Regions from separate parts of the Pseudomonas edsoni genome, predicted to be linked through region 1. Evidence: predicted binding sites of a transcription regulator. Region 1 holds the regulator's gene; each other region holds the start of a gene.

Region 1 (10,670 bases):
CGCTGTGGCTGACCACCATGATGGTCGCCGTGCTGGTGGTGCCGAGCCTGTTGGTCGGCCTGCTGGTGGCGATGTTCCAGGCCGCGACCCAGATCAACGAACAAACCTTGAGCTTCCTCCCGCGGTTGCTGGTGATGCTGATCACCTTGATCGTCGCCGGCCCGTGGCTGGTGCAAACCTTCATGGAATACATCCTGCAGCTGTACGGCAGTATTCCGCAGTTGATCGGCTGACCGCATGCAATCTGTGCTGGCACTGACCGACACCCAGATCAGCACCTGGGTGGCGTCTTTCATCTTGCCGATGTTCCGCGTCACGGCGGTGCTGATGACCATGCCGGTGTTCGGCACCACCCTGGTTCCGCGGCGTATCCGCCTGTATTTCGCCTTTGCCATTACCGTCGTGATCGTGCCCGGCCTGCCGCCGATGCCGCCGGTGAATGCCCTCGATCTCAGTGCGTTGTTGCTGATTGCCGAGCAGATATTGATTGGCGCGCTGCTGGGCTTTTCGCTGACATTGTTCTTCCAGGCGTTTGTGATCGCCGGGCAAATCATCTCGATCCAGATGGGCATGGGCTTTGCGTCCATGGTCGACCCCACCAACGGCGTGTCGGTGGCGGTAATCGGGCAATTCCTGACCATGCTGGTGACCTTGCTGTTCCTGGCGATGAACGGCCACCTGGTGGTGTTTGAGGTCATGACCGAAAGCTTCACCACTTTGCCGGTGGGCTCGGGGTTGGTGGTCAGTCACTTCTGGGAACTGGTGGGGCGCCTGAGCTGGGTGTTGGGCGCGTCGCTGTTGCTGGTGTTGCCGGCGATCACCGCGCTGTTGGTGGTCAACATCGCGTTCGGCGTAATGACGCGCGCGGCGCCGCAACTGAACATTTTCTCGATTGGTTTCCCGCTGACCCTGGTGCTGGGTATGGGGATTTTCTGGATCGGCATGGCCGACATTCTCAATCAGTATCAACCGCTGGCGACCGACGCCCTGCAGTTCTTACGTGATCTGGCACGGGCACGTTGAGCCATGGCCGAGAGCGAGAGTGGTCAGGACAAAACAGAAGACCCCACGGAGAAACGCAAAAAGGACTCCAGGGAAAAGGGTGAGATTGCGCGCTCCAAAGAGCTCAATACCCTTGCAGTGATGCTGGCGGGCTCCGGTGGCCTGCTGATTTACGGCGGCGGGCTGGCGCTGGACATGATGGAGCTGATGAAGCTCAACTTCTCCTTGCCGCGTGAAGTGCTGCTCAGCCCCGGCGCCATGGGCCAGTACCTGCTGCACTCGGGCAAGATCGCGATTCTGGCGGTGCAGCCGGTGCTCATCACCTTGTTGCTGGCGGCGTTGATCGGGCCGGTGTCCCTCGGTGGCTGGCTGTTTGCTGCCGGCAGCATGGCGCCCAAGTTCAGCCGCATGAACCCCGGGCCTGGGCTCAAGCGCATGTTTTCCACCAAGGCGCTGGTGGAACTGCTCAAGGCGTTGGCCAAATTCATCCTGATTCTGTTTGTGGCGCTGACGGTGTTGTCGTCCGACATCGACGACTTGCTGCGCATCGCCCATGAGCCGCTGGAGTCGGCGATCATCCACAGCGTGCAGGTGGTGGGCTGGAGCGCGCTGTGGATGGCCTGCGGGCTGATCATCATTGCGGCGGTGGATGCGCCGATCCAGCTGTGGGAAAGCCACAAGAAACTGCTGATGACCAAGCAGGAAGTGCGCGACGAGCACAAGGACCAGGAAGGTCGCCCTGAGGTCAAGCAGCGCATTCGCCAGCTGCAGCGCGAAATGTCCCAACGCAAGATGATGGCCGCGGTGCCGGATGCCGATGTCGTCATCACCAACCCGACTCACTACGCCGTAGCCCTCAAGTACGACCCGGAGAAAGGCGGCGCGCCGATGCTGTTGGCCAAGGGCAGCGACTTTACGGCGCTGAAAATCCGCGAAATTGCCGTGGCCAACGACATCCTGTTGCTGGAGTCGCCGGAATTGGCGCGGTCGATCTTCTACTCCACCGACCTCGACCAGGAAATTCCGGCGGGCTTGTACCTGGCCGTGGCGCAGGTGTTGGCCTATGTCTATCAGATCCGCCAATACCGCGCGGGCAAGGGCAAGCGGCCTGACCCGCTCAAGGATCTGCCGATCCCGCCGGATTTGCGCCGCGATTCCTGATTCTGAATGGTTAGCGAGCGGCTTCTTGTGGCGAGCGGGCTTGCCCCGCGCTGGGCTGCGCAGCCGCCCCAATAGGCCACCGCATTCCCTCGGACCCACCGCAGCATCCGGTTTCAGGGCCGCTTCGCAGCCCCACGCGGGGCAAACCCGCTCGCTACAAAAACGTCTGCTCGCCACGATACGTTCGCCATCGGCTACCACTCGTCGTTAACCCCGTCTACCTGTCAACTCTGACAGTAGCCAGCGCCGCCTGCTCGCGGTTCCATGGCAGCACACTGCACACAGGTCGTTGTAGAGATGCAGGGGGAGCGGTAATGGAAGCGGTAACGGGCACGATCAAATCCTATAGCCGGAAAACCGGGGAAGGCTTGATTGCACTGGATGGCGGCGATGAGCCGGTGCACGTGGATCTCAAGAGTTCGTGCGGGGTTTGGTTGAGAAAGGGCCTGCGGGTGCAATTTGCGAGGATCCATCGGCCCAAGGGCGTCTTCGCGGCGCATATCAAGATTATCTAGCGACCCGTGCGGGTCATGGAACCCGATCCAAGGAGAGCGGCAATGGCAACAGGCACAGTGAAGTGGTTTAACGCGGAGAAGGGGTTTGGTTTCATTACTCAGGATGGGGGCGGGTCTGACGTGTTCGTTCACTTTTCGGCCATCGTCAGTGAAGGGTTCAAGACGCTTGAAGAAGGTAAAAAAGTAAAGTTCGACGTCGCTCAGGGGGCGAAAGGGCCGCAGGCTGAGCACGTTGAAATCCTTTAGGCACAGGTTTTGGGTGCTGATGCTGTCGGCGAGGGTGAAGAATACGGTGGGGGAGCGGTGTACGAAGACTAGAAAGCGAGTCTCCTAGGGACAACCTCAAAACCGTCTCGGAAATTCCCTCGATAGCTGCAGATGTACACAGATCCAAATGTGGGAGCGGGCTTGCTCGCGAAAGCGGTGTGTCATTCAGCAATGTTCAAGCTGAACCACCGCCTTCGCGAGCAAGCCCGCTCCCACATTTCTGAATCGATTGACACCCGGTAGGCGCGGTCGCTTGTTCGGTCATCTGAGCCTCAAAGCAAAAGTTGGAAGGCTTCTTGCAATACCGCCTTCAGGACGCGCTTCAGCGTCAAAACTTTGCTTCAAGGAACACGAGGAATACCGGTGGTAGATCGCTCTCAAATGCTCAACACGGCCCGTGGCACCCTGACTGATCTGTCGCGGGGCAACCTGGGTGTGCCGTTGTTGTTGCTGGTGATGCTGGCAATGATGATGTTGCCGATGCCGCCGTTCCTGCTCGACGTGTTTTTCACCTTCAACATTGCCCTGTCCGTCGTCGTGCTGCTGGTCTGCGTGTACGCCCTGCGGCCGCTGGATTTCGCGGTATTCCCCACCATCCTGCTGATTGCGACCCTGCTGCGCCTGGCGCTGAACGTGGCGTCCACGCGGGTGGTGATGCTCCACGGCCAGGACGGCCATGCCGCCGCCGGTAAGGTGATCCAGGCGTTCGGTGAAGTGGTGATCGGCGGTAACTACGTGGTCGGTATCGTGGTGTTCGCGATCCTGATGATCATCAACTTCGTGGTGGTGACCAAGGGTGCCGGGCGGATTTCCGAGGTGAGCGCGCGCTTTACCCTCGACGCGATGCCCGGCAAACAAATGGCGATCGACGCCGACCTCAACGCCGGCCTGATCGACCAGGGCCAGGCCAAGGCCCGTCGTCTGGAAGTGGCGCAGGAAGCCGAGTTCTACGGTTCCATGGACGGCGCGAGCAAATTCGTGCGCGGTGACGCCATCGCCGGCCTGTTGATTCTGTTCATCAACCTGATCGGCGGCATGGCCGTCGGTATCTTCCAGCACGGCATGACCTTCGGCGATGCGGGCAAGGTGTACGCCTTGCTGACCATCGGTGACGGTTTAGTGGCGCAATTGCCATCACTGTTGTTATCCACAGCCGCCGCGATCATGGTGACCCGTGCTTCGGGCTCCGAAGACATGGGCAAACAGATCAGCCGCCAGATGTTTGCCTCGCCCAAGGCGCTGGCCGTGGCCGCCGGCATCATGGCGATCATGGGTATCGTGCCGGGCATGCCGCATATCTCGTTCCTGAGCATGGCGGCCATGGCCGCTGGCGGCGCGTACCTGTTCTGGCGCAAGCAAAACCTGGTCAAGGTGCAGGCCCAGCAGGAAATCGCCCGTCAGCAGGACCTGCTGCCGTCGCCGGCCCGCGCCCAGGAAACCAAGGAGCTGGGCTGGGATGACGTGACCCCGATCGACATGATCGGCCTGGAAGTCGGCTACCGCCTGATTCCGCTGGTGGACCGCAACCAGGGCGGCCAATTGCTGGCGCGGATCAAGGGCGTGCGCAAGAAGCTGTCGCAGGACCTGGGCTTCCTGATGCCCACCGTACACATCCGCGACAACCTCGACCTGGCGCCCAGCGCTTACCGCCTGACCCTGATGGGCGTGATCCTCGCCGAAGCAGAGATTTACCCCGACCGCGAACTGGCGATCAACCCCGGCCAGGTGTTCGGCACGCTCAACGGCATCACCGCCAAAGATCCGGCTTTTGGCCTGGAAGCGGTGTGGATCGAAGTCAGCCAGCGCAGCCAGGCGCAATCGCTGGGTTACACCGTGGTAGACGCCAGCACGGTGGTCGCCACGCACCTCAATCAGATTCTGTACAAGCACTCCCACGAGTTGATCGGCCACGAGGAAGTCCAGCAATTGATGGGTTTGCTGGCCAAAGCCTCGCCAAAGCTGGCCGAAGAACTGGTGCCGGGCGTGCTCTCGCTGTCGCAATTGCTCAAGGTGTTGCAGGCCTTGCTCGCTGAACAGGTGCCGGTACGCGACATTCGCAGCATCGCCGAGGCCATCGCGAACAACGCCTCCAAGAGTCAAGATACCGCCGCGTTGGTGGCGGCGGTGCGGGTCGGATTGTCCCGTGCAATCGTGCAAAGCATTGTAGGGATTGAGTCTGAGCTGCCTGTGATCACCTTGGAGCCAAGGTTGGAACAAATATTGCTCAATAGTATTCAGAAGGCAGGACAAGGCCAGGAAGAGGGCGTTCTGCTGGAGCCAAGCATGGCGGAAAAACTGCAGCGTTCATTGATTGAAGCCGCGCAGCGCCAGGAAATGGCGGGTCACCCGGTGATTCTGCTGGTGGCGGGCCCGGTCCGCGCGATGTTGTCGCGGTTTGGACGTCTGGCAGTGCCGAATTTGCACGTTTTGGCTTATCAGGAAATTCCTGACAACAAGCAAGTGACTATTGTCGCGACAGTAGGGCCCAACGGCTGAGGTAGTGGGTTATGCAAGTTAAGCGTTTTTTCGCCGCCGATATGCGTCAGGCCATGAAACTGGTACGTGATGAGCTGGGCGCCGATGCCGCGATTATCGGAAACCGTCGTATTGCCGGCGGTGTCGAGCTGACGGCTGCCCTGGATTACACCCCCTCGGCGCTGGCGCCGCGTGTGCCGAACATGGAGCTCGAAGACGAGCTGCGCAAGACGGCCTCGCGGATTGTCTCGGCCCAGGCTGAATTGAGCATGCGTGGCGACAGCGATGCCAGCACCAACCGCCAGTTGTTCGCCGGCCTGCCGCTGACCGCTGCCGAGCCGCTGGTTGAACCGACCTTCAAAGAACCGCCACGTCCTGCAGCGCCGGCCCCGGCTGCCGCAGTCGACCAGCGCGTGTTCGACTCGATGCGCTTTGAACTCAACGGCCTGCGTGAGCTGCTCGAAGTGCAGCTGGGCTCGCTGGCGTGGAACCAGTTGCAAGGCAGCAAGCCGCAACAAGCCAACCTGTGGCGTCGCCTGCAACGCATTGGTCTGTCTGGCCCGTTGTCCCGCGACCTGCTGGCGCTGACCGCCGAAGTTGAAGAACCACGCCAGGCCTGGCGCATGTTGCTGGCGCACCTGGCACGCATGATCGTCACCCCGGAAATCGAACCCCTGGAAGAGGGCGGTGTGATTGCCATGGTCGGCCCGGCCGGCATGGGCAAGACCACCACCCTGGCCAAGCTGGCAGCGCGTTATGTGCTCAAGTACGGCGCGCAGAATATCGCGCTGGTGAGCATGGACAGCTACCGCATTGGCGCCCAGGAGCAGCTCAAGACCCTGGGCCGCATCCTCAATGTGACAGTGACCCACGTTGACCCGGGCCAGTCGCTGGCCAATGCCCTCGATCCGCTGCTGCGCAAGCGCGTGGTGCTGATCGACACCGCCGGCCTGCAAGCCAGTGACCCGGCGCTGCGCATGCAGCTCGAAAGCCTGGCCGGGCGCGGCATCAAGTCAAAAAATTACCTGGTGCTTGCAACCACCAGCCAGAAACAGGTTCTTACCGCTGCATATCACAGCTACAAGCGTTGCGGCCTGGCCGGTTGCATCCTCACCAAGCTCGATGAAACCGCGAGCCTGGGTGAAGTGCTGAGCCTGGCCATCAGTCATGAATTACCGGTCGCCTACCTGACCGACGGGCCGCGGATCCCGGATGATCTCCATCTGCCGCGCCGTCATCAGTTGGTCAGCCGTGCTGTCAGCGTGCAAATGCAAGAAGAGCCTAGCGAGGAAGCGATGGCCGATATGTTCGCCGACCTTTACCACAACCCCGCCAAACGGGTCGGTTAAGGCCAGGATGAACACCATGAAATGTATCTACATCGATGGTCTGCAAGCGATTCACGCGGCCAAGCCATGTAGCCTGCGTCTAAGCAAGACAAGGTAAAGAAATAAAATGGGCAGCATGCATCCCGTACAGGTGATCGCGGTGACCGGCGGCAAAGGTGGCGTCGGGAAAACTAACGTGTCAGTGAATTTGTCCCTGGCCCTGGCAGAGCTTGGCCGTCGCGTCATGCTGCTGGATGCTGACCTGGGCCTGGCGAACGTCGACGTTCTGCTGGGGCTGACACCCAAACACACCCTTGCCGATGTGATCGAGGGCCGCTGCGAGCTGCGCGATGTGCTGCTGCAAGGCCCCGGTGGCATTCGCATCGTGCCGGCCGCCTCGGGCACCCAGAGCATGGTGCACCTGAGCCCGGCGCAGCACGCCGGCCTGATCCAGGCGTTCAGCGATATCGGCGATAACCTCGACGTGCTGGTGATCGACACCGCCGCCGGCATCGGCGAGTCCGTGGTCAGCTTCGTGCGCGCCGCCCAGGAAGTGCTGCTGGTGGTCTGCGACGAACCCACCTCGATCACCGACGCCTATGCGCTGATCAAACTGCTTAACCGTGACTACGGCATGAACCGCTTCCGCGTGCTGGCCAACATGGCCCAAAGCCCGCAGGAAGGGCGCAACCTGTTCGCCAAGTTGACCAAGGTCACGGATCGCTTCCTGGATGTCGCCTTACAATATGTAGGCGCAGTTCCCTATGACGAGTGTGTACGCAAGGCTGTGCAAAAGCAGCGTGCGGTCTACGAAGCGTTCCCTCGTTCGAAGTGCGCACTGGCGTTCAAGGCTATTGCCCAGAAGGTCGATACTTGGCCGTTGCCCGCCAACCCTCGGGGGCATCTGGAGTTTTTCGTCGAGCGATTGGTGCATCAGACGAGCGCAGGACCGGTGCTATGACATCCAGCGGCTACAACCTTTACAAAAAGTCGGCACGTGACAGCCAGGGCGAATTGATCGAGCGCTATGCGCCCCTGGTCAAGCGCATTGCCTATCACTTGCTGGCACGCCTGCCGGCCAGCGTGCAGGTCGAAGACCTGATCCAGGCCGGCATGATCGGTCTGCTCGAAGTGTCGACCAAATACGACGCGAGCAAAGGCGCGAGTTTCGAGACGTATGCGGGTATCCGTATCCGTGGCGCGATGCTCGATGAAGTGCGTAAAGGGGATTGGGCGCCGCGTTCGGTACACCGCAATACGCGCATGGTCAGTGACGCAATTCGCGCAATTGAAGCAAAAACCGGTCGTGACGCTAAAGATCATGAAGTTGCGGCCGAACTCCAATTGAGTCTCGACGATTACTACGGGATTTTGAACGATACCTTGGGCAGCCGCCTGTTCAGTTTCGACGACCTGTTGCAGGACGGCGAACACGAAGGGCTGCACGAGGACGGCGCGAGTGCTCATCTCGAACCGTCACGCGACCTGGAGGACGAACGTTTCCAGGGTGCGCTGGCGGAAGCGATTGCCAATTTGCCGGAGCGTGAGCGACTGGTGTTGGCGCTGTACTACGACGAAGAGCTGAACCTCAAGGAAATCGGTGAGGTCCTGGGGGTCAGCGAATCGCGTGTCAGCCAGTTGCACAGCCAGTGCGCAGCCCGCTTGCGGGGGCGATTGGGAGAGTGGCGCGCGCGCTGACAGGCAGTGTGGGGACACTGCAGACGCTACCGCGAAGGCTTCATGCCTTCGCGGGTTCGTACCGTGGTGCCCTGGGCAGTCCTTTTTGTGTAGCGCCTGTTGATTGAAATGGCGCGTCCAGGTGCTGGGCGCGTTTAAGACTGCTTGGAGGTCGAATTGGACAAGAACATGAAAATCCTCATCGTTGATGACTTCTCAACGATGCGGCGGATCATAAAAAACCTGTTGCGTGACCTTGGGTTCACCAACACGGTCGAGGCGGATGACGGCATTACGGCGATTCCGATCCTCAACAGCGGGAGCATCGACTTTCTGGTAACCGACTGGAACATGCCGGGCATGACCGGTATCGACTTGCTGCGTCACGTGCGCGCCGATGAAAAACTGCGCAGCCTGCCTGTGTTGATGGTGACCGCCGAAGCCAAGCGTGAGCAGATCATCGAAGCCGCCCAAGCCGGGGTAAACGGCTACGTGGTCAAGCCATTCACTGCACTGGCCTTGAAAGAGAAGATCGAAAAAATCTTCGAACGCATCGGTCATTGATGCTGCCACGGGGGAGCTATGGAGCATAAAGAAACGTCACAGGGCGACTTTGAGTCGACCCTGAAAAAGCATGCTCACCAGTTGGTCGAAAGCCTTGAAAAAGGCCAGTTCGGCGACGCGGTGCAGTTAATCCATGAGCTTAACCAGACCCGTGACCGCGGCCTGTACCAGGAAGTGGGCAAGCTCACACGCGAGCTGCACAGTGCGATCGTCAATTTTCAGATTGACCCGCACATGCCCCAGGCCGAAGAAATTTCGCAAATCACCGATGCCACCGAACGCCTGTCCTATGTGGTCAGGCTGACTGAGGCGGCGGCCAACCGCACCATGGACCTGGTGGAAAACGCCACGCCGCTGGTCAATGGCATGGCCACCGAAGCTCAGGCGCTCAGCGTTGACTGGGGCCGCTTCATGCGTCGTGAAGTGGGGGCTGAAGAGTTTCGTGAGTTGGCGCGTCGGGTTGACGCTTTTCTGTCACGCAGCGAGCAGGAAAACCGCACGGTTTCCAGCAACCTCAATGACATTCTGCTGGCCCAGGATTACCAGGACCTCACCGGTCAGGTGATCAAGCGCGTGACCCAATTGGTCACCGAAGTGGAAAGCAACCTGCTCAAACTGGTGCTCATGGCCGGCCAGGTAGACCGTTTTGCCGGCATCGAACATGACCGCGAAGCGATCCTCTCGGAAAAAGATCCACAAAAACATCTCGCCAAGGGTGAAGGTCCGCAGATTCATGCCGATAAACGTGAAGACGTTATGTCAGGTCAGGATGACGTAGATGACCTGTTATCCAGTTTAGGCTTCTAAGGAGCACCCACATGAGCTTCGGCGCCGATGAAGAAATCCTTCAGGATTTCCTTGTAGAGGCCGGCGAAATTTTAGAGCAACTGTCCGAGCAACTGGTCGAGCTGGAAAGCCGACCGGATGATGCGAACCTGCTCAATGCAATTTTTCGCGGTTTTCACACTGTAAAAGGGGGCGCCGGCTTCCTCCAGCTCCATGAGCTGGTGGAGTGCTGTCACATCGCCGAGAACGTGTTCGACATCCTGCGCAAGGGTGAGCGGCACGTCGACTCGGAACTGATGGACGTGATTCTCGAAGCACTGGATGCGGTCAACGGCATGTTCAGCGAAGTGCGCGAACGTGCACCGATCACTGCGGCCACGCCGGAACTGCTGGCGGCCCTGGCACGCCTGGCAGAACCGGCCACGTCGGCGGCACCTGTGGCAGCGGCGCCTGAGCCGGCTGTCGAGGCTGAGCCGGATGTGACCGACAGCGAGTTCGAGCAGTTGCTCAACTCCCTCAGTGCGGTGAAGGCCGAAGCTGAAGCACCGCAAGCGCCCATTGCGCCTGCGGCGCCGACCAGCGAAGACATTACCGACGCCGAGTTCGAGTCCCTGCTTGACCAGTTGCATGGCAAGGGCCAGTTTGCCGCCGACGCCGTGGCACCTGCCGCTGCGCCGCAGGCACCAGCGGCGTCTGCCAACACCGACATTACCGACGACGAATTCGAAGCGTTGCTCGACCAGTTGCATGGCAAGGGCACCTTTGCGGCCGAAGCCTTGCCGGAAGTCGCGGCCACCGCCGCCGCACCTGCTGCCACGGCAGCACCGGCTGGCGACGGGCTGATCTCCGATCACGAATTCGAAGCCTTGCTGGATGAATTGCACGGCAAAGGCAA
Region 2 (10,670 bases), 2.0 Mb from region 1:
CAACCGAAAGGCGTGTTGCTCAGCCAACGCAACCTTGCGCATTTCACCGCCTGGCTAGGCGCCTGTATGTCGTTGGACGAGCACAGCCGCGTGCTGCAGTTTTCGCCGCTGAGTTTTGACTCATCGCTGATCGACATCTTCCCCGCCCTGATAGCCGGCGCCGAGTTGGTCGTCCCGAGCGAGGGCCAACGGCACGATCCTCAGCAACTGGTCGAGCTGATTCGCCAACAGGGCATCAGCCACGCGTTTCTGCCGCCGGCGCTGCTGAGCATTCTGCCGCTGGATCAGCCCTTGGGTTTGACTCACTTGATGACCGGCGGTGATGCCTGCGAGCCGCATGTGATCGAGTGCCTGGCGAGCCAATGCCACCTGCACAATTTCTACGGCCCTACCGAGACGACGGTACTGGTCACCCACCGAACGTTCCAGCCCGGTGACAGCACACGCAATCTTGGGCGCCCCATTGCCAACAGCCAGGTGCTGATCCTCGACGACGACCTGCACCCGGTGGATGAACAGGTGATGGGCGATCTATATATCGTCGGCCCTGGCCTGGGCCTTGGGTATGTGAGCGCGCCGCAGGGGGTCGACAGCCCGTTTGTTGAGCTGACACAGCCGGACGGCCGATCAGTGAGGGCATACCGCAGTGGCGACCGGGCGAAATGGACGGCCGACGGTATCGAACTGGGCGGTCGGCGGGATGATCAGGTGAAGATCCGCGGCTTTCGGGTCGAGCCCCAGGAGATTGAACAATGCCTGCGCAGCAGTCGGCTGTTTCGCCAAGTGGCTGTGCTGATTGATCCTGACCGCAGGATCCTGAGCTTTGCCGCCCAACCTGAACCAGGCGCCAGCATGGCAGGCCTCAAGCACCATGCGCGGCAATGGCTGGCGACCTACATGCAGCCCGAGGTGTGGACAGAATTACCCACTCTGCCACGCACTCACCACGGCAAGATCGACCGTCAGGCCTTGCTGGCGATACCGAAACACGCCACTCCCCGCAACGACTGCAATGCCGCACAAACGCCTCTGCAAATGCGGCTGGTGGCGCTGTGGAGCGAGTTGTTGGCGGTGCCGGATGGCGACATTTCCATCGACGATGGGTTTTTCAACCTGGGCGGCCATTCCATTCTGCTGTCTACCCTGCTGCTGCGTCTGCGCAAAGCGTTTGGCCGCAGCCTTTCACTGAGCAGTTTCTTTGAAGCCCCGACAATTCGTACGCTCTGCGTACTGATGGAAGACGGGGCACTGCCGCATGCACCGTCAGGCCAGGTGGAAAAGGATGCGTCGCAAACGCTGAATATAGAAACGCTGCATGAGGACCGCGCTGGCGATCCGCGCAAGGTGATTGTCACGGGCGCCAACAGTTTTGTCGGCGTGCACCTGGTCGAAGCCTTGTTGGCTGGCGGTGCCCAGGAGGTGGCATGCCTGGTGCGTGAACAGCCGGGGCAGTCGGCGATGACGCGGTTTACCCAGGCATTGCGCGAGTACCGGCTGCAACATCTGGACCTGAGCCGGGTGCAGGTATACGCCGCCGATATGGGCTTGCCCCGGCTGGGCTTGGCTAGCGATGTTTATGAGCACCTCGCCCGAAACCACGGGGTCTTGGTGCACAACGCCGCGCGGGTCAATCATGTGATGGATTACGCCTCACTGGCCCAGGACAACGTCGAACCGATACGTGAGTGCCTGCGCCTGTGTGAAACCCACTGCAAGAAAGTCTTCAATTTCATCTCGACCCTGTCGGCCTGCAGCAGTGTCGACGCCCAGGGAAACATCCTCGAAACGGCGGCTGCAACCACGTTGCCGCTCTACCTCAAGAATGGCTACAACCTCTCCAAGTGGGTCGCCGAACGCTTGCTGCGGCGTGCAGTCGAGCAAGGCGCATGGGTGAACATCTATCGCCCGGGAAACATCTCTTTCAATAGCCGCAACGGCGTCTGCAAGCCGCACAACAACCGCCTGATGATGATGCTCAAGGGTTCGTTGCAACTGGGCCTGGCGCCCCGCCTGCAGGTGAACTTCGACCTGATGCCGGTGGACTTCTTTGCCCGTTTTGTTGCGTTTCACTGCGGCCGCTTCGTTGCAAGCCGAAACGTATTCAACCTGCACAACCCACAGCCTTTGAGCTGGGATCACTACCTTGATGCATTCAGTCAGGCGGGCCACTGCTTCGAGCGAGTGAGCGTGGCGCAGTGGCAGACCGAGCTGCGAACGGTAGGCCCCGATAACGCGCTGTTTGGCGTGTTGGGCTTCTACCTGGATAACCTCGCAGAAGACATCAGCGACATCACGATGATTTGTCACGAGAACGCACGCCAAGGTGTGGAGGCGATGGGCGAGCAGTACCCGTACAAAGACCCGGCGCTGTTGCGCAGAGGCTGCGACCACCTCAAGGCCATCGGCTTTCTCTGACCGTTCAGGACATTTCCATGAATCTGCTGCAACCCGATACATTAATTCGCAACCCGAACGGCACACCGGTGGTGGCGTCTGTTGACGTCGTGTGCGAGGCCGCTGATCTGTGGCGAGTGGTGGGCAATTTTGCAGGCTTTGATGCCTTCGTTCCGGCTCTCTCGCACATCGAAATGACGGGCACAGGCATAGGCGCCTTGCGCACCAAACATTTCCACGATGGCCATTGCGTCGTAGAGCAACTCAACAGCCGCGACGACGACGCCATGTACATGACCTGGACCACACTCTACAACACCTTGGGCGTCGCCCGGCTGTGGGCTGCCATGCAGGTGGAAGCGCTTGGCACAGGATGTTCGCGGGCAACCTGGACGCTCATGGGTGAGCCAGTCGATACCACCCACGCGGCGTTTGAACAGTTTGTGCAGACCTTCGCCGACACGGCCCTGGAGAATGTACGCCAGATGTTCAGCTGATCAGCAGGAGCGAGACGCCTCGCTCCTGCATGAGCCCGGTCAGATTTTGAAGCTGTCGACCAGTTGCTTCAGGCGGCTCGCTTGCTGAGACAGCGCATCGCAGTCCTTCAGCGTTTCGTTGAGGTTGGCCACACCCTGCTGATTCAGCAGGTTGATCTGGTTGATGTCGACATTGAGGGTTTCAACCACAGCGGTCTGCTCCTCGGTAGCCGCCGCGACCGACTGGTTCATGCCATCGATCTCGACGATTCGCTGCGTCACGCTGACCAGGCGCTCGCCGGCCTGGTTGGCCACTTCAACGCTCTCCTCGCTGGAGGTCTGACTGGCGTTCATGGTGGTCACGGCCTCACGCGAGCCCACTTGCAGCGACGTGATCATCTTATGGATCTCTTCGGCGGACTCCTGGGTACGGTGAGCGAGGTTACGCACTTCATCGGCAACCACGGCAAACCCACGCCCGGCTTCCCCGGCACGCGCGGCCTCGATCGCGGCATTGAGCGCCAACAAGTTGGTTTGCTGGGAGATGCCTTTGATCACATCAAGGATGTGGCCAATGTTGTCGGTGCTGGCGTTCAGGGTTTCGATCTGAGTGCAGGACAGGCTGATCTTCTGCGACAGTTCCGACATCGCCAGGATGGTTTTCTCCACCACCTTGCGCCCGTCGTCTGCTTGTTCACTGGCACCACTGGCGTGCTGCGAAGCATCAGCTGCGTTACGCGCGATTTCCTGGGTAGCGGCACCCAGCTCGTTGATCGCCGCGGCCACGCTGTTGGTGCGCGCGCTTTGCTCGTCCGAGCCGATGATCGAGGCGTTGGACGACGCCATCACGCGTTGGGACAGGTCATGCACTTGACGCGTTGCCGAAGACACCTCGGAAATAGAGGCGTGGATACGCTCGACGAACTGGTTGAAAGCGCTGCCCACCTCGCCAAACTCGTCCTTGCTGGTCACGTCCAGGCGGCGAGTCAAATCGCCCTCACCCTGGGCAATGTCCTGCATGGCCACACCCATGGTGGTCAGCGGGCGCAGCAGTACTTGGATCAACAGGCTCAATAACACGGCAATGGCGACGACGGCAATCAACATGGCGATCAATGCCGAAGTACGGAACTTGCCAAGTGGCGCGTAGGCTTTGTCTTTGTCGATCGACAGACCGATGTACCAATCTGCACCGGGCAAACCGCTGATTGGCGTGAACGAAAGAATGCGGTCCTGGCCATTGAGAACAACGTCCTGGCTGACCTTTTCGATACGCAGGTTGGTACCTGGGTAGATGTCCTTGAGGTTTTTCATCACCTGGTCCTGGTCAGGACTGACGATGACCTGGCCATCGGCGCTGACCAGGAACGCATGGCCGATCCCACCGAAGTCTACCGAGTTGATGATCTTCACCAGGGTTTGCAGGCTCAGGTCACCGCCGACCACACCCAACAGCTCACCGTTCTTTTTGACGGGCAGAGCAATGGTTACGATCTGCCCGCCGACTGCGGCCATGTAAGGCGGAGTCAGCATGGTTTTATCGGCAGCCACTGCCTGCTTGTACCAAGGGCGCTGACGCGGGTCGTAATCGTCAGGCATCTTCGCATCAGGACGCTGGGTGAACACCCCGTTGGTTTGCCCGACGTAGGTGAACTGGAAGTTCGAGGTGAACGCTGGCTGATCAACCAAGCCAGGAAGATCGGCCTGGCTGCCCTGATGGGCAACGTTTTGCGCCAGGCTTTCGAGTACCAGAATGCGGCCACTGAGCCAGTTCTGCACACTGCTGGCCGTGAGTTCGCCTGATTGCTGGATAGACGACTCCAGGTTTTGCTTGATAGTGCTGCGCTGCAGGTAGTCGTTGTAAAGCGTGAATAACGCGAACGCGAGAACCACGACGCCTGATGCGGCCAGCAGAATTTTATGACTGAACTTAAGATTCATTTCATCGACTTCTTTTGCCAAAGGGGGATGAGCGTGCCGAGTGGAACATTCCATGTAACGGGATAGGCGGACTCTGCGACCGCTCTATTTCGGTGCACGCATGGCTCGTCAGGCTTTCGGCCAGGCCAGGATAAATCTTAGAAATTTGTGAGAAGCATCCTGATTTTGAGTAGGAAACCGACCGACGGTAGATCGGTAGGCGTCGGCGTTGCAAAATTTTTCAGCCTCCCAGACAATGCGACTAATTATCATTTGTGACGTTTGGCCGAGCCTGTGTGAATGCCGACTACTGAGTACATCCCTTGTGAACGTGTTGTGCAGACGCTTTACAGCACCCATCACAGCTGGCTCAACCGGTGGCTGCGCAGCCGCCTGGGCAATGCGGCGGATGCAGCGGACCTGGCTCAGGACACGTTCGTGCGCTTGCTGCAAAAAACCGAACGCCTGGAACTCAAAGCCCCTCGTGCCTTTCTGCGAAGCATTGCCAGCGGCCTGGTGATTGATCATTGGCGGCGTGAAGACATCCAGCGCGCCTACCTCGAGTCCATCGCCCATCTCCCTGAGGCGTTGGTCCCCAGCGCAGAAACGCGGATATTGGTGCTGGAACTGCTGGAGGAAATCGCCCGCCTACTGGACGGATTGAAGCCGAAAGTACGTAAGGCGTTTCTACTGGCTCAGTGTGATGGGTTGGCGCACAAGCAGATCGCGCTGCAGATGGGGGTGTCGTTGCGAACAGTGGAGCGGTATGTCGCGCAGGCGCTGTATCACTGTTACGTACTGCGTTATGGGGCGTGACTACGATGGATAATGCCGCGCGCTCCGGACCAGATCCTCAGGTGGTCAAGCAGGCCATCGCTTGGGCACTGCGCCTGCGTAATAACCGGGCCAACGTGCGCTTGCATGCACAATGTGTGCGCTGGCGCGAAGCGCATGACGACCATGAATTGGCCTGGCAGCGGGTACAGGCACTGCAGCAGGAATTGAGCAGTCAGATGGCTGCGATCCCCGGCGCGCGCGTCGCCTTGGAAAACGTTTCGCAAGGCGTGGGCCGGCGGCAGGCACTGAAGATGTTGTCTGGCGTCATGTTGGTGGGCTCCGCAGCCTGGTTAAGCCGCGACCTCACCGGCTGGCAGCGCTGGACGTCCGACCTTGCGACCGCCACCGGTGAACGGCGCAGCGTGCAATTGCCGGATGGCGCTCGTTTGCAACTCAACACCGACAGCGCCGTGGACCTGGACTTCAACGCGCAGCAGCGTCTGATCACCCTGGTTCGCGGGGAAATCCTGGTGACGTGCGGCGCGCCTTCTTCGGCGCCACTGCTGGTTCAAACTCGGCACGGCTTGTTCGAAGGTATCGACGGGCGCTTTGCCGTGCGCCAAGACAGCGATTGCACCCGCTTGAGTGTGGTCAGTGGCAACGTGGCCATTCACTCACCACACTCGGCAGACGGACTGTCGACTCAAGTCCACGCAGGAGAGAGCTACCTCGTACATCACACACATGCCACTCTGGCACCGCCGCTGGATATGGACATGGGCGCCTGGGTCGATGGGCTGATCGTGACACGGAACATGCGCCTGGCTGCCTTCCTGTCGGAGGTGGGGCGCTATCGCCCTGGTTATCTGGGTTGTTCGGCAGAAGCCAGCGACTTGCGGTTGTCAGGGGTTTTTCGGCTGGAGAACACGGATAAATTGTTGGCGATCGTTGCACAGACGCTGCCTGTTGAAGTGCGCTACCGCACGCGTTGGTGGGTAAGCCTGGAACGTTCAGCCTGATTTTTCATGTTTTATATGAAGTTTTTTGGCGGTTTTTTTCCGTGAGACCGGCTTAGACAGTAAGCCCTTCAATCAGCCCTCACCGGCCTCCACGGATCTTGATCATGACAGCGCGTTTTCCCGGCAACTCACCGTGCTCTTCCTACCCCCTTTTGGCTAAATCCATCCGTGCGGCATTGCTGTCAACCGCGATGGGCATGGGCGCGGTTCCCATCGCCGGCATGGCTGCGCAAGCAAACATCGAGCAGGTTAACCAGCGCTACGACCTGCCTGCCGGCGCCCTGGGCGAGGTGCTCAATCAATTCGCCCGTCAGGCAGGCATTACCCTCTCCAGCACGCCTGGGCAAACCCAAGGCCGGCAATCAGCCGGGCTGCATGGCGAGTATTCAGCCGAGCAGGGGTTAAATCATCTGCTCACCGGCTCTGGCTTGCAGGCGGTATCGCAAGAGGGTGTCAGCTTTGTACTGGAGACCCAGACGCAGAGCAGCACCTTGACGCTGCCCACCACGGATATCAAAGGCTTCGCCCTGGGTAATGCCTTAGGCAGCATGGAAGGCTACAACGCGACGCATAGCCAAATCGCAACCAAGACCAGCGCCGCATTGCTGGAGACGTCGCAAACCGTTTCCGTGGTGACGCGCGAGCAGATGGACGACCAAGGCTCCCAAACCGTCGCACAAGCCCTGCGTTACACCCCTGGTGTACTGACCAACCCCTATGGCGCGACCCATCGTTATGACTACGTGGCAATGCGCGGTTTTAATGATGGTTCTGTGGACAACATCTACCTTGATGGTTTGAAGTCCATGGGGGATAGCGGCACCTATAGCACCATGCAGGTTGATCCGTATTTTCTCGAGCGCGTGGACATTCTGAAGGGGCCTTCCTCTGTCCTCTATGGACGCAGCTCGCCCGGCGGCCTGGTCGCGCTGACCAGCAAGAAGCCATTGCTGGAGCCCTACCATCAGGTTCAAGCAACTGCAGGCAGTCACGGTCAGCAGGGCATGGGTTTTGACTTCAGTGGACCCGTGGATGACGACAAGCGCATCGCCTATCGGCTTACCGGTTTAGCGGACAAGTCTGATACGCAGTTCGACCACGCCAAAGAAAAGCGCTTAGCCTTGGCGCCGACACTCAACATCGACTTTACCGAAGACACCTCGCTGACACTCCAGGCGTACCTGCAGCATGATCCTGATGGCGGCTATCACGGCGGTATGCCGGCAGACGGCGCATTGCATCAGCGTAATGGCCAGCGCATCTCCAGCCACTTCTTCGAAGGTGAACCTGGAGTAGATGGCTACAAACGTGATCAGCAGTCGTTCGGTTATCAGTTCGAGCATCGATTCAACGACGTGTTTACTGCGCGACAGAACTTGCGCTATCTCGACTCCAAGGTGCAATTGGATCAGGTGTACGCCTATGGCTGGACCACACCGACCAGTAACGAGTTGAATCGCTATTATTCGGGAGGTGATGAGAAGCTGCATGCGTTCATCATCGACAACATGCTGCAGGCGGAATTTTTTACCGGTACCACTCACCATACCGTGCTGATGGGGGCTGATTATCAGCGACGTAAAACGGTGGTGGACTGGACGAGCGGGTCACTGCAGCCAATCAACGCATTCAACCCGGTCTATGGCAACACTGCTATCAGCAATGCCAGCCTGACCAGCTATCTGCGTCGCCTTGAGCAAACTGGCGTTTATCTACAAGACCTTATCGAGATGGATAAATGGCGGTTCTCTCTAGGGCTGCGTCAGGACTGGGTAGAGACGTCCGACGAGAACCGTATCGCTGAAGCGGGTCGACCGCTGGGCACGGAAATTTCTGACAAACGTACCAAACTGACTGGGCGAGCCGGTGCGCTGTATCTGTTTGATAACGGCTTGGCACCCTATGTCAGCTATTCAGAGTCGTTCAACCCGAACTCCTATTCAGACAACGCCGGCAACCCGCTGGCACCCACCAATGGAACGCAATGGGAAGCGGGCTTGAAGTATCAGCCGCCGGGGACGGATAACCTGTTTACAGCTTCCTGGTTTCGCATTGACCAGGAGAACCTGGCGACAAAGCTTCCTCAAGAAAACTTCTATCGCGCAGTAGGTGCGGTTCGCTCGCAGGGACTGGAGTTGGAAGCACATATGCAACTGACCGATAACCTGAAGATCTTGGGCAGCTATACCTTTACCGATATTAAATATTCAAAATCGATGGTCAGTACGCTGAGCTCAGCCGACAACTTGATTGAGAACAAAGGCAACTCCCCCACGCAGGCACCTCGCCATATGGCATCGGTGTGGGCGGACTACACGTTTGATAGCGGCGCCTTTGACGGCTTGCGACTTGGCGGCGGGGCTCGGTACGTCGGCTACAGCTGGGCAGACGCGGAGAACACAATGAAGGTACCCGCCTACACCTTATTCGACGCATCCTTAGGGTATGACTTGGGCAAGATCGGACTCAAAGGCGTAGATGTACGGTTGAACGCGAACAACCTGACCAATGAGACCTATGTAGCGTCCTGTGCCAGCCTGAACTTCTGCTATTTGGGCGAAGAGCGTAATGTCAGTGCGACGGTAAGCTATCAATTCTGATCTGTTAGCGTTTCTGACAAGCCAGTGTCTGCTTTCAGGCACTGGCTTTTTTGTGGGCAGGGTGCAGGGGGATCTGATGTGGCCGGCTCGGGAGGATTTCTCTCAGTCGGCAACAGTCCTCCAAAACGACAAAACCCCTGTCTGCGTTAGCAGACAGGGGTTTCGGAATTTAATCTTGACGATGACCTACTCTCACATGGGGAAACCCCACACTACCATCGGCGATGCATCGTTTCACTGCTGAGTTCGGGATGGGATCAGGTGGTTCCAATGCTCTATGGTCGTCAAGAAATTCTGTGTACCAGTGCGTTGCGCTTGCAACGTGCCGGTGAAATTCATGGACTTCTACATAAACAAAACCCCTGTTTGCGTTAGCAAACAGGGGCTTTGGAATTTAATCTTGACGATGACCTACTCTCACATGGGGAAACCCCACACTACCATCGGCGATGCATCGTTTCACTGCTGAGTTCGGGATGGGATCAGGTGGTTCCAATGCTCTATGGTCGTCAAGAAATTCGGGTACTGAGTCGTGACCATGTGGCCTCGCTTCAGCAAATTGGGTATGTGACAGCTTTCGGTGTTTTGTGAGATTCGAACTTTCGGTTCATTTCGTCTTCACACACCGCAATCTGGTCTCTTTGCTTTTCAGCGCAGAGCATGCAAATTGCTTGGGTGTTATATGGTCAAGCCTCACGGGCAATTAGTATTGGTTAGCTCAACGCCTCACAGCGCTTACACACCCAACCTATCAACGTCGTAGTCTTCGACGGCCCTTCAGGGAACTCAAGGTTCCAGTGAGATCTCATCTTGAGGCTAGTTTCCCGCTTAGATGCTTTCAGCGGTTATCTATTCCGAACATAGCTACCCGGCAATGCCACTGGCGTGACAACCGGAACACCAGAGGTTCGTCCACTCCGGTCCTCTCGTACTAGGAGCAGCCCCTCTCAAATCTCAAACGTCCACGGCAGATAGGGACCGAACTGTCTCACGACGTTCTAAACCCAGCTCGCGTACCACTTTAAATGGCGAACAGCCATACCCTTGGGACCGGCTTCAGCCCCAGGATGTGATGAGCCGACATCGAGGTGCCAAACACCGCCGTCGATATGAACTCTTGGGCGGTATCAGCCTGTTATCCCCGGAGTACCTTTTATCCGTTGAGCGATGGCCCTTCCATACAGAACCACCGGATCACTAAGACCTACTTTCGTACCTGCTCGACGTGTCTGTCTCGCAGTCAAGCGCGCTTTTGCCTTTATACTCTACGACCGATTTCCGACCGGTCTGAGCGCACCTTCGTACTCCTCCGTTACTCTTTAGGAGGAGACCGCCCCAGTCAAACTACCCACCATACACTGTCCTCGATCCGGATAACGGACCTGAGTTAGAACCTCAAAGTTGCCAGGGTGGTATTTCAAGGTTGGCTCCACGCAGACTGGCGTCCACGCTTCAAAGCCTCCCACCTATCCTACACAAGCAAA
Region 3 (10,670 bases), 3.2 Mb from region 1:
ACCTGGATCAACCGGTGACGGGGCGTCTGCTGGACGGCGAAAACGGCCACTTTGGCCTTGTGGGCATCACGGATGTGCCGTTCCAGGGCTTTGTCGACAGCGTGCGCAAAAGCAACCTGGCGGCCGTCGACCAACTGGGCAAGGAAGCCGAAAAAGCCAAGGCTGCCAGCGGGGTGCGTGAGAGTGAAGCCGGCAAGTCGGGGCACGACGGCAGAGGCGCGGGGCAGGGCGCCGGGCATGCTGGCGGTCACTCTGGAAATGGCCATTGATTCATATTTGACGGGTTCACAAAACCGCCAATGACTGGAACAATGTCGGCCACTTATTACGGTGTTTTCCGAGGCGGCTTAGGTGCAGATTCAGGGTCATTACGAGCTCCAGTTCGAAGCGGTACGTGAGGCATTCGCCGCGTTGTTTGATGACCCGCAGGAGCGTGGTGCCGGGCTGTGTATCCAGATCGGCGGCGAAACCGTCGTCGACCTGTGGGCAGGCACCGCCGACAAGGACGGTGCCGAGGCCTGGCACAGCGACACCCTCGTCAACCTGTTTTCCTGCACCAAGACCTTCACCGCCGTGACGGCCCTGCAATTGGTGGCCGAGGGCAAGTTGCAACTCGACGCCCCTGTCGCCAATTACTGGCCCGAGTTTGCCGCGGCCGGTAAGGAAGCCATCACCCTGCGCCAGCTGCTCTGCCACCAGGCCGGGTTGCCGGCGATTCGCGAAATGCTCCCCGCCGAAGCCCTCTATGACTGGCAACTGATGGTCGACACCCTGGCGGCCGAAGCCCCATGGTGGACGCCCGGCCAAGGCCACGGCTACGAGGCCATCACCTATGGGTGGCTGGTCGGTGAATTGTTGCGTCGCGCCGACGGGCGTGGGCCCGGTGAATCAATTGTGGCGCGGGTTGCGCGGCCATTGGGGCTGGACTTTCATGTTGGCCTGGCGGACGAAGAGTTTTACCGTGTTGCGCATATAGCGCGCAGCAAAGGCAATATGGGCGATGAAGCCGCTCAACGATTACTGCAAGTTATGATGCGCGAACCTGCGGCCATGACTACGCGTGCATTTGCCAACCCACCGTCTATTCTGACAAGCACTAATAAGCCTCAATGGCGGCGCATGCAGCAGCCAGCGGCAAATGGTCACGGTAACGCGCGTAGCCTGGCGGGCTTTTATAGCGGATTGTTGGACGGTAGTTTGCTCGAGGCGGACATGCTCGAACAATTGACCCGCGAACACAGTATCGGACCGGATAAAACTTTATTGACCCAAACGCGTTTCGGCTTGGGCTGCATGTTGGATCAACCGCACTTGCCCAATGCGACGTTCGGCCTTGGCCCACGTGCGTTTGGGCATCCGGGGGCGGGTGGTTCGGTTGGTTTTGCCGATCCGGAACATGATGTAGCATTTGGTTTCGTGACTAATACACTGGGGCCTTATGTACTTATGGACCCGCGTGCGCAGAAGTTGGTCGGAATATTGGCCGGTTGTCTGTAAAGAGCTTGCTGTTTCACGTTTTTTTGTTACAAAGGCAACTATAAGAAGGCGCTGAACGAAATTTTGTAACTTCAATGTTCTGTAAGCGTCTGTTTAACGGGTCAACCAGACCCTCCGGTTTTTTCTCATTTTGTGGATATCTCATGTTATCGAACAAGTCCTTGGCACTGGCGCTGTGCCTCACAATTACGGGTTGCGCACAAACTCCACAAAATGATGCCGAGGGTGGGCATTGGTGGTCATTTGGATCAGACAAGGCTGCTACCAAGGACGCAGTAACCAAAACCGACGCCGTGCCGGATGCAAAACCAGCCGCTGGCGCCAAGCCCGCAGCCCCGGTTGCCGCCGCCGCTGCTCCAGCGCCTGCCGCTGCTGCCGCCCCTGCGCCCGTAGCCAAGGCTGAGACCGGCTCCAGCTGGTGGCCGTTCGCCTCTAAAAGCGCCGATGAAAAAGCGGCCGATGCCAAAGCCGATCTGAAAGCCGACCTCAAGGCGGCAGACCCGACGACCCCGGCGGTGGCCAAGACCGACACCGATACCAAATGGTGGTGGCCTTTCGAAAGCAAGCCAAAACCATTGGCCAAGGTCGACGTGACCAACGTGCCGATGCCTGACCCGAAAATCACTCAAGCCTGGCTGGACGACTATGAGCCGCGCCTGCGTGCGGCCATCAAGGACAGCAACCTGCAATTGGAGCGTCGCGAGAACGTATTGGTCGTGATCGCCCCGGTTGATGGCTCTTACAACCCGAAACGCCCGGCGATGCTGCTGCCGGTTACGTTGGGCCCGTTCACTCGCGTGGCCAAGGCGGTTGAAGGCGATCCGAAGACCGCTGTGTTGGTCTTAGGCCACGTCGACACCAATGGTGCCGAGCCAGTGAGCCAGGCATTGACTCGCGAGCGCGCGCAGTCCATCGCTTCGATTTTCAGCCTCAGCGGCTTGAAGCAGGATCGCCTGATGATGCGTGGCATGGGCGACCTTATGCCGCGGGCTGCCAACGATAGCAATCAGGGGCGTGCGCTGAACCGTCGCATGGAAATCATGTTCACTCAGCGTACAACGATGTTGGCGTTGTTGAGCAAGTACAACTCGGGCAAGCCACCGGTTGCGGAAATGGTTGCCGTGCAGACTGCACCCGCTCCCGTACCGGCGCCTGCTGCGAAAAAAGCCGCTCCGGCGAAAAAGGCTCCGGTCAAGAAAGCCGCTGCCAAGCCTGTTGCGAAAAAAGCTGCTGCCAAGCCGGCCGCGAAAAAAGCCGCACCCAAGGCCGACGCCCCAGCGACAAACGACCAGGCGAAAAACTGATCTGTTGAACCAGAAGGATAAAGCCGCATGACCCAGGCATTGGCCGATATGCGCCGTGACTACACACGGGACGGTTTGAGCGAGGCCCAGGCCCCGGGCGAGCCGTTTGCATTGTTCCACCAGTGGTTTGCCGATGCGGTGAAAACCGAGCAGCCACCGGTGGAAGCCAATGCCATGACTCTGGCCACGGTCGACCAGGACGGTCGTCCGCACTGTCGTATCCTGTTGCTCAAAGGCCTGGATACACAGGGTTTTACCTTCTTCACCAATTATCAGAGTGCCAAGGGCGAACAGCTTGCGGCACAGCCATTTGCAGCCATGACCTTCTTCTGGCCCACCCTGGAGCGCCAGGTGCGTATCGAAGGGCGGGTGGTCAAGGTCACGCCTGAAGAGTCGGATGCTTACTTTCAGGTCCGCCCATTGGGAAGCCGTCTTGGGGCCTGGGCGTCGCCGCAGAGCCGGGTTATCCGTGATCGCGAAGAGCTGCAAGATTTGCTCAAGGCCACCGAGCAGCGTTTCAGCGACATCCAACCCGATTGCCCTGAGCATTGGGGCGGGTATCGCCTGCTGCCCGAGCGCATCGAGTTCTGGCAGGGTCGCGCCAGTCGCCTGCATGATCGCCTCAACTACCGCCTGCAAGCCGGCGAGTGGACTCGTGAGCGCCTGGCGCCCTGAGTTTCACCTTTCGTCACCTCGTTCGAATGTTGCCCGCCACGGCGAAGTCTTTATCCATATGTCTTCGGCGTGTGCTGCTGCGCGACTACAATAATGATGAACGCGTTCATGACATTCTTCGGAACAGTTGAGTGCAACCGTTCGTCTATTTTTCTGGTGCTAGCAGTCTGTACTAAGGCTGAATGAAAGCAATTTTCTGCGGTGCTCGCCGTGACAGGCGCCAAGCCGCAGCGTCTAATGAATACCTGTCCTTTGGAGTTGATGCTATGCGTAAGTCCGTTTTACTAGTTGCCTGCTTTACCACCCTGTCGTTGCTGTTGGGTGGCTGCGCCTCGAGTCTGACCGGCGACTCGTACTCTCGTGACGAGGCGCGTCGTGTACAGACCGTTCGCATGGGCACCATTGAATCCCTGCGTCCAGTGAAAATCGAAGGCACCAAGACCCCAATTGGCGGCGCCGCTGGCGCAGTCATCGGCGGTGTTGGCGGCAGCGCCATCGGCGGCGGCCGTGGCAGCATTGTGACCGCCGTGATCGGCGCCGTAGCCGGCGGCCTGCTGGGCTCGGCCACTGAAGAAGGCTTGACCCGCACCCAAGGCGTGGAAATCACCGTTCGCGAAGACGACGGCAGCATGCGTGCCTACGTACAAGCCGTGCAGGAAAATGAAATCTTCCGCATCGGCGACCGTGTACGCATCATGACCGTTGACGGTACCAGCCGCGTTACTCGTTAAACGCCGGTCCTTGCAATAAAAAACCCCAACCGAGTGATCGGTTGGGGTTTTTTATTGCAGGCGCGGTGTGCCGCGCACGCTGCGTGACCTCAAACCTGGAAGTGCTTGACCGTCGTGTTCAACTCATGGGCCAGGCTGGCGAGGGACTGCGAGGCTGCAGTCGTTTGGGTCGAGCCCTCTGCCGACTGAATCGACAGCTGCTGAATGTTCAGCAAATTGCGATCGACTGCTCGAGCAACGTCGGCTTGTTCCGCCGCCGCCGTGGTGATCACCAGATTGCGGTCATTGATTTCATCGTTGGCGGCCAGAATGTCTGCCAGCGCTTGTTGCGCCAGCTCGGCCAGCCCCAAGGTTTGCTGAGTCATGGCGCTGCTGTCGAGCATGGTGTTGACGGTGCTGGCCGTGTTGGCCTGAATGCTGCCGATCATCTGCTCGATTTCCTGGGTCGATTGGGCGGTGCGATGGGCCAGTGCACGAACCTCGTCGGCGACCACGGCGAAACCACGTCCGGCCTCACCGGCACGCGCGGCTTCGATGGCCGCGTTAAGCGCCAGCAGGTTGGTTTGCTCGGCAATGGTGCGGATCACATCGAGCACTTTGCCGATGCCTTTGGCCTGCTCGGCGAGGCCGCCCACTTGCCCTGAGCTGACCTCGACCCCACGGGTCAGCGCCTGGATCGAATTCAGTGCCTCTACCATGCGCTGTTGGCCCTTCAGCGCAATGCTGCGTGATTCCTGGGACAGGTCGGAGGTTGATGCCGCGTTTCGCGCGACCTCCTCAATCGCGGTGGTCATCTGAGTGACGGCCGTGGCTGCCTGCTCGATTTCGCCATGTTGCTGTTGCAGGTCGCGGCTGCCCTCGGCGGTGACGGCATTCAACTCTTCGGCCGCAGCGGCCAGCTGGCTGGATGAGCCGGTGATTTGCCGCAGAGTCTGCACCAGGTTGTTACGCATGGTTTCCTGTGCCCGGAGCAAGCGCGTGGCTTCGTCATTGCCTGTAGGGTTTATGGGCTGGGTGAGGTCGCCCTTGGCGATGGTTTCGGCCACCTGCACCGCTTCAATGATGGGGCCGGTAATGCTGCGGGTCAGCAACCAGGCCACCAGCACTGTGCCGGCACTGACCAGCAAAATGACGATTGTGATGCCGCTCACGGCATGCTGGTAAGCGCCTGCGGAGGTTTGGCCGGCCTGTTCGGCGCCTTTGTTGGCGAGGTCGATCAACTGGTCGAAGTTCTTGGTCATCTGCTCGTAGCTTTCTCGAATGCTGTTGAGAAAGTCGCGGGCGCCGGCTTTGTCGCCCGAGCGCGAGCGCTTGAGCATTTCGGTATGGTTCTTCGCGTAGGCATCCAGGCTCTGGTTGAACACATCCAGGCGCGATTTTTCCTCGGGTGTGCGTAGCAGCGCGGCATATTGGGCCAGCTGTTCCTTGACGCTTTTCAGGCGGCCGGCGGATTTGTCTTCATAGGTCTGCATGTCCGCATCGCTTGACGACAGGATGTGCGCCATTTCGCCCAAGCGAAAACGGTCGAGCGACGCGTTGGCCAGGGCCAGAATCCTGACACGCTGCATCCAGTTGTTCTGAATGTCGGCCGCCTGGGACTGGACTTCGCCAATCTGTTTGAGGGCGAACAGACCGAGAAACACACTCAGCGACGCAATGGCCGCGAAGCCGATGAAGGCTCTGGCAGCGATTCTTATATTTCTCAGGAACATGGGATTTTCGCTCGGGCTGAATACGCGTTGGAGAGCTGTGTCGGGCGGGTGTCCCTGGCAGGGACAGTGGTAGCGCCACAATCACTAGTCGGCGGCGCGCGCAAAGTCTTTAGGCGTTTGAGGTAAGTGTCATCTTCAGAAAAAGAAAAACCCCAATCGGGCTCACCGATTGGGGTTTTGGGTGCTTTCGCAACCCTCAGGCTTTCTTGCGACTCGCCATCGCGGTCACGGCATAACCCATACACGCGGCCAGGATCGACCCGGTCAGAATACCCATTCGATCCTCCCCGGCGAATTCGCTGGCACCCGGCACAAACGCCAGTGAGCCGACAAACAGGCTCATTGTAAAGCCGATACCGCACAGGATCGCCACCCCGAACACCTGGCCCCAGTTCGCGCCGCTGGGCAGCGCGGCAAGGCCGGTCTTGATGGCGAGCCAGGTGAGGCCGAACACGCCGATGGTCTTGCCGATCAACAGGCCGGCGGCGATGCCCATGGGCACATGGTGAGTGAAGCTTTCCAGGCTCACGCCGGCCAGGGAAACGCCCGCGTTGGCGAAGGCAAACAGCGGCAGGATGGCGTAGGCCACCCACGGATGCAGGGCGTGTTCCAACGTCCTCAGGGGCGAGGGCTCGGCATTTTTGGTGCGCAGCGGGATGCAGAAGGCCAGGGTCACGCCGGCCAGCGTGGCATGCACGCCACTCTTGAGCACACACACCCACAGGATCAGACCGATGATCAGGTAGGGCCCGAGTTTGATCACGCCCAGGCGGTTCATCGCGATCAAGGCAATCAGGCACGCCCCTGCACCGGCCAGAGCAGCACCGGACAGGTCCGCGGAGTAGAACACGGCGATGACGATGATTGCGCCGAGGTCATCAATGATCGCCAGGGTCATCAGGAACAGTTTCAGCGATACCGGCACGCGCTTGCCCAACAGGGCCAGCACGCCCAGTGCAAAAGCGATATCGGTGGCCATGGGGATTGCCCAGCCGGAGAGTGCAGCGGGGTAGTCCTTGTTGATCGCCCAGTAGATCAGCGCCGGCACCACCATGCCGCCAATGGCTGCGGCCCCCGGCAGTACCACTTGCGAGGGTTTGGACAGGTGGCCGTCGAGCAGCTCGCGCTTCACCTCCAGGCCGATCAGCAGGAAGAACAAGGCCATCAGGCCATCGTTGATCCACAGCAGGGCAGGCTTGGCGATTTTCAGCGCGCCAATCTGTGCCACCACCGGTACATCGAGAAACGCGTTGTAGAGGTGTGACAACGGTGAATTGTTGATGATCAGCGCCAAGGCGGCAGCGGCGATCAACAACAGACCGCTGGCGGCTTCCAGCTGGAAGAAACGGGTGAAAGTGCTACGCAGAGGCAAGGGATGCTCTCCAATCCAGGTTCAATAGGTGGGTACCCTAACCCGTACCGTTAGTTGTTAAAACAAAAGTTATATTCTTATTTGTTATAAGGGACGGGCAGAGTCGGCGTTGCGCCAGAGCCTAGCAATTGTGTGTCTATTTGAGTCGCCACTGTATCTGTGTGCAGTGTAGGAAACTCCCTAAAATTGGCGCTGAAATCTTTAGAGACGCACCTTATGAGTGACCACCGTACCTGGGCCCGCGAAGCCATTCGCATCATTGAAGCGGACTTCCAGCGTAGCGCCGACACGCACCTGATCCCTTTGCCGTTGCCGGGGTTGCCGGGTATCGAGTTGTACTTCAAGGACGAGTCCAGCCACCCCACCGGCAGCCTGAAGCATCGGCTGGCCCGTTCACTGTTTCTGTACGCGCTGTGTAATGGCTGGCTCAAGCCGGGCGCGCCGGTGATTGAGGCCTCCAGTGGGTCGACGGCAATTTCGGAAGCGTATTTCGCGCGGCTGCTTGGCCTGCCGTTCATTGCGGTGATGCCAGCCACCACGTCTCAGGAGAAAATCGCCCAGATCGCCTTCTACGGCGGCAAGAGCCATCTGGTGAAGGATCCGACGCAGATTTACGCCGAGTCCGAGCGGTTGGCGCAGGAAAGTGGCGGTCACTTCATGGACCAATTCACCTATGCCGAGCGCGCGACGGACTGGCGGGCGAACAACAATATCGCCGAGTCGATCTTCCAACAGATGCGGTTTGAGCATTACCCCGAGCCGAGCTGGTTGATTTCCAGCCCTGGCACCGGCGGCACCACCGCGACGCTGGGGCGTTACGTGCGCTATCGCCAGCATTGCACCCGCGTGCTGTGTGCCGACGCCGAACGCTCGGTGTTCTTTGACTATTACCAGACGGGCGACGCCAGCTTGCGCCTGGATTGCGGTTCGCGGATCGAAGGGATCGGCCGGCCACGCGTCGAGGCGTCGTTTTTGCCCAAGGTAATTGATGCGATGGTCAAGGTACCGGATGCGCTGTCACTGGCGGCCATGCATTACTTGGCCGAGCGTCTTGGGCGGCGGGTCGGTGGTTCCAGCGGGACCAACCTGATCGGTGCCTTGGTGGCGGCGCAGCAGATGCAAGCGGCGGGGGAGTCTGGGTCGATCGTGGCAATTTTGTGTGACGGGGGCGAGCGGTATGCCACGACTTACTACGATCAGGCGTGGCTCGCCGGGCAAGGGTATGAGTTGAGCGGGCTGATTGCCGCCGTTGCGGCCAGTGTTGAACGGGGTGAGCCGTTGCCGGAGACAATCCTGCGCGCAAACATCTGAAAACCGGCAAAAACCAATGTGGGGGCGGGCTTGCCTACGATGCCGGTGTTTCAGTCGATAAGTTCGGCGACTGAGACTCTGCCATCGCGGGCAAGCCCGCTCCCACCTTTGGTCGGGTTGGCTGTAATAGAGTGCTTAGGCCTCTATGCCGAGCATATCCCGCGCCAACGCCTCGGCAATCCGAATCCCGTCAACGCCCGCCGACAGAATCCCACCGGCATAACCCGCACCTTCACCGGCCGGGAATAAACCTTTCACGTTCAAGCTCTGCATCGACTCGTTACGGGTAATCCGCAGCGGCGAGGACGTGCGCGTCTCGATGCCGGTCAGCACCGCATCGTGCAACGAGTAACCTTTGATCTGCTTCTCGAACGCCGGCAACGCTTCACGAATCGCTTCGATGGCAAAGTCCGGCAAGGCCAGGGCCAAGTCACCCAGCGACACGCCGGGCTTGTAGGACGGTTCCACGCTGCCGATGGCCGTGGATGGCTTGCCCGCGATGAAATCCCCCACCAGTTGCGCCGGAGCCTCGTAGTTGCTGCCGCCGAGGATGTAGGCGTGGGACTCCAGGCGCTCCTGCAACTCGATGCCCGCCAGCGGGCCACCCGGGTAGTCCACCTCCGGCGTGATGCCGACGACGATGCCGGAGTTGGCATTGCGTTCGTTGCGCGAGTACTGGCTCATGCCGTTGGTTACCACGCGGTTTGGCTCGGACGTCGCCGCCACTACCGTGCCGCCTGGGCACATGCAGAAGCTGTAGACCGAGCGGCCGTTCTTGGCGTGGTGCACCAGCTTGTAGTCGGCCGCGCCGAGTTTTGGATGCCCGGCGTATTTGCCCAGGCGCGCCGCGTCGATCAGCGATTGCGGGTGTTCAATCCTGAAGCCCACCGAGAACGGCTTGGCCTCCATGTACACGCCACGCCCGTGCAGCATGCGGAAGGTGTCGCGGGCGCTGTGGCCCAGGGCCAGGATCACGTGCTTGGAGAGCAGTTGCTCGCCACTGTCGATGACCACGCCGTTCAGCTGGCCGTCTTCGATCAGCACATCGGTAACGCGCTGTTCGAAACGTACTTCACCGCCCAGGGCGATGATCTGCTGGCGCATGTTTTCCACCACGCCGGTGAGGCGGAACGTGCCGATGTGCGGCTTGCTGACGTAGAGGATTTCTTCCGGCGCACCGGCCTTGACGAACTCGTGCAGGACCTTGCGACCGTGGAATTTCGGGTCCTTGATCTGGCTGTAGAGCTTGCCGTCGGAGAAGGTCCCGGCGCCGCCTTCACCAAACTGCACGTTGGACTCGGGATTGAGCACGTTTTTGCGCCACAGGCCCCAGGTGTCCTTGGTGCGCTGGCGCACTTCTTTGCCGCGCTCGAGGATGATCGGCTTGAAGCCCATTTGCGCGAGCAGCAGCCCGGCGAAGATCCCGCACGGACCAAACCCCACCACGATCGGCCGTTCGACCAGGCCTTCCGGCGCCTGACCCACCACCTTGTAACTGACATCCGGCGCCGGGTTGACGTTGCGGTCATCGGCGAACTTGAGCAGCAGGGCGGCTTCGCCTTTCACGTTCAGGTCGATGGTGTAGATGAAGCACAGCTCCGACGACTTTTTGCGGGCGTCATAGCTGCGTTTGAACAGGGTGAAATCGAGCAGGTCATCACTGGCGATGCCCAGGCGCTGCACGATGGCAGGCCGCAGGTCTTCTTCGGGATGGTCGATGGGCAGCTTGAGTTCGGTGATTCGTAACATGACGGGATCCGGTAGGCGGCGGACAAAAAGGCCGGCTGTTTTGCAAACCGGCGATTATAAGCCCCAAAGGCGGTTTTCCGACACGTTAAAACAGCGTTGGGCCGAATCAGTCGTCGCGAGAACCGCCGAATGCCGCGCAACCACGCTGCACTTGGCCGTTGACGCGCAACTCGGCGGTCATGTGTTGCAGGCTGCCGCTGACGCTGTCGATGCACCGCTGCGGCGCGACCCAGAGTTCGATGTGCTGGTTATTGGCTTCGGTCATCAGGTTGAAACGGCCGTCGCCCAGTTGCTCTTCCACAAAAGGCACCGCCAAGGG

The links. Region 1 encodes FliA, which starts transcription of late flagellar genes. Its sites were predicted from a motif close to CTAAAGTTTNNNNNNNNNNNGCCGNTAA; they were not measured.
Region 2: C4J83_RS00640 (methyl-accepting chemotaxis protein) is a predicted target of FliA. The motif match lies at 4,925-4,952, and genes of this name have one in related genera.
Region 3: C4J83_RS06905 (methyl-accepting chemotaxis protein) is a predicted target of FliA. The motif match lies at 6,005-6,032, and genes of this name have one in related genera.

The regions. Positions count from the first base shown of each region.
Region 1 covers NZ_CP027762.1:4,674,562-4,685,231, reverse strand. The annotation lists gene fliQ (flagellar biosynthesis protein FliQ) at 1-233, shown strand, start outside; gene fliR (flagellar biosynthetic protein FliR) at 238-1,023, shown strand; gene flhB (flagellar biosynthesis protein FlhB) at 1,027-2,163, shown strand; gene C4J83_RS21610 (S1 domain-containing protein) at 2,478-2,678, shown strand; gene C4J83_RS21605 (cold-shock protein) at 2,721-2,924, shown strand; gene flhA (flagellar biosynthesis protein FlhA) at 3,327-5,441, shown strand; gene flhF (flagellar biosynthesis GTPase FlhF) at 5,453-6,769, shown strand; gene fleN (flagellar synthesis regulator FleN) at 6,876-7,709, shown strand; gene fliA (RNA polymerase sigma factor FliA) at 7,706-8,446, shown strand; gene C4J83_RS21580 (chemotaxis response regulator CheY) at 8,615-8,989, shown strand; gene C4J83_RS21575 (protein phosphatase CheZ) at 9,008-9,796, shown strand; gene C4J83_RS21570 (chemotaxis protein CheA) at 9,808-10,670, shown strand, end outside.
Region 2 covers NZ_CP027762.1:123,921-134,590, reverse strand. The annotation lists gene C4J83_RS00650 (amino acid adenylation domain-containing protein) at 1-2,415, shown strand, start outside; gene C4J83_RS00645 (SRPBCC family protein) at 2,433-2,891, shown strand; gene C4J83_RS00640 (methyl-accepting chemotaxis protein) at 2,931-4,811, opposite strand; gene C4J83_RS00635 (sigma-70 family RNA polymerase sigma factor) at 5,091-5,606, shown strand; gene C4J83_RS00630 (FecR domain-containing protein) at 5,612-6,586, shown strand; gene C4J83_RS00625 (TonB-dependent siderophore receptor) at 6,691-9,186, shown strand; rRNA gene rrf (5S ribosomal RNA) at 9,360-9,475, opposite strand; rRNA gene rrf (5S ribosomal RNA) at 9,585-9,700, opposite strand; rRNA gene C4J83_RS00610 (23S ribosomal RNA) at 9,869-10,670, opposite strand, start outside.
Region 3 covers NZ_CP027762.1:1,521,174-1,531,843, forward strand. The annotation lists gene C4J83_RS06880 (beta-galactosidase) at 1-269, shown strand, start outside; gene C4J83_RS06885 (serine hydrolase domain-containing protein) at 352-1,497, shown strand; gene C4J83_RS06890 (OmpA family protein) at 1,641-2,801, shown strand; gene pdxH (pyridoxamine 5'-phosphate oxidase) at 2,829-3,476, shown strand; gene C4J83_RS06900 (outer membrane lipoprotein) at 3,743-4,207, shown strand; gene C4J83_RS06905 (methyl-accepting chemotaxis protein) at 4,297-5,919, opposite strand; gene nhaA (Na+/H+ antiporter NhaA) at 6,116-7,291, opposite strand; gene C4J83_RS06915 (PLP-dependent cysteine synthase family protein) at 7,508-8,602, shown strand; gene C4J83_RS06920 (NAD(P)/FAD-dependent oxidoreductase) at 8,738-10,351, opposite strand; gene C4J83_RS06925 (COG3650 family protein) at 10,458-10,670, opposite strand, start outside.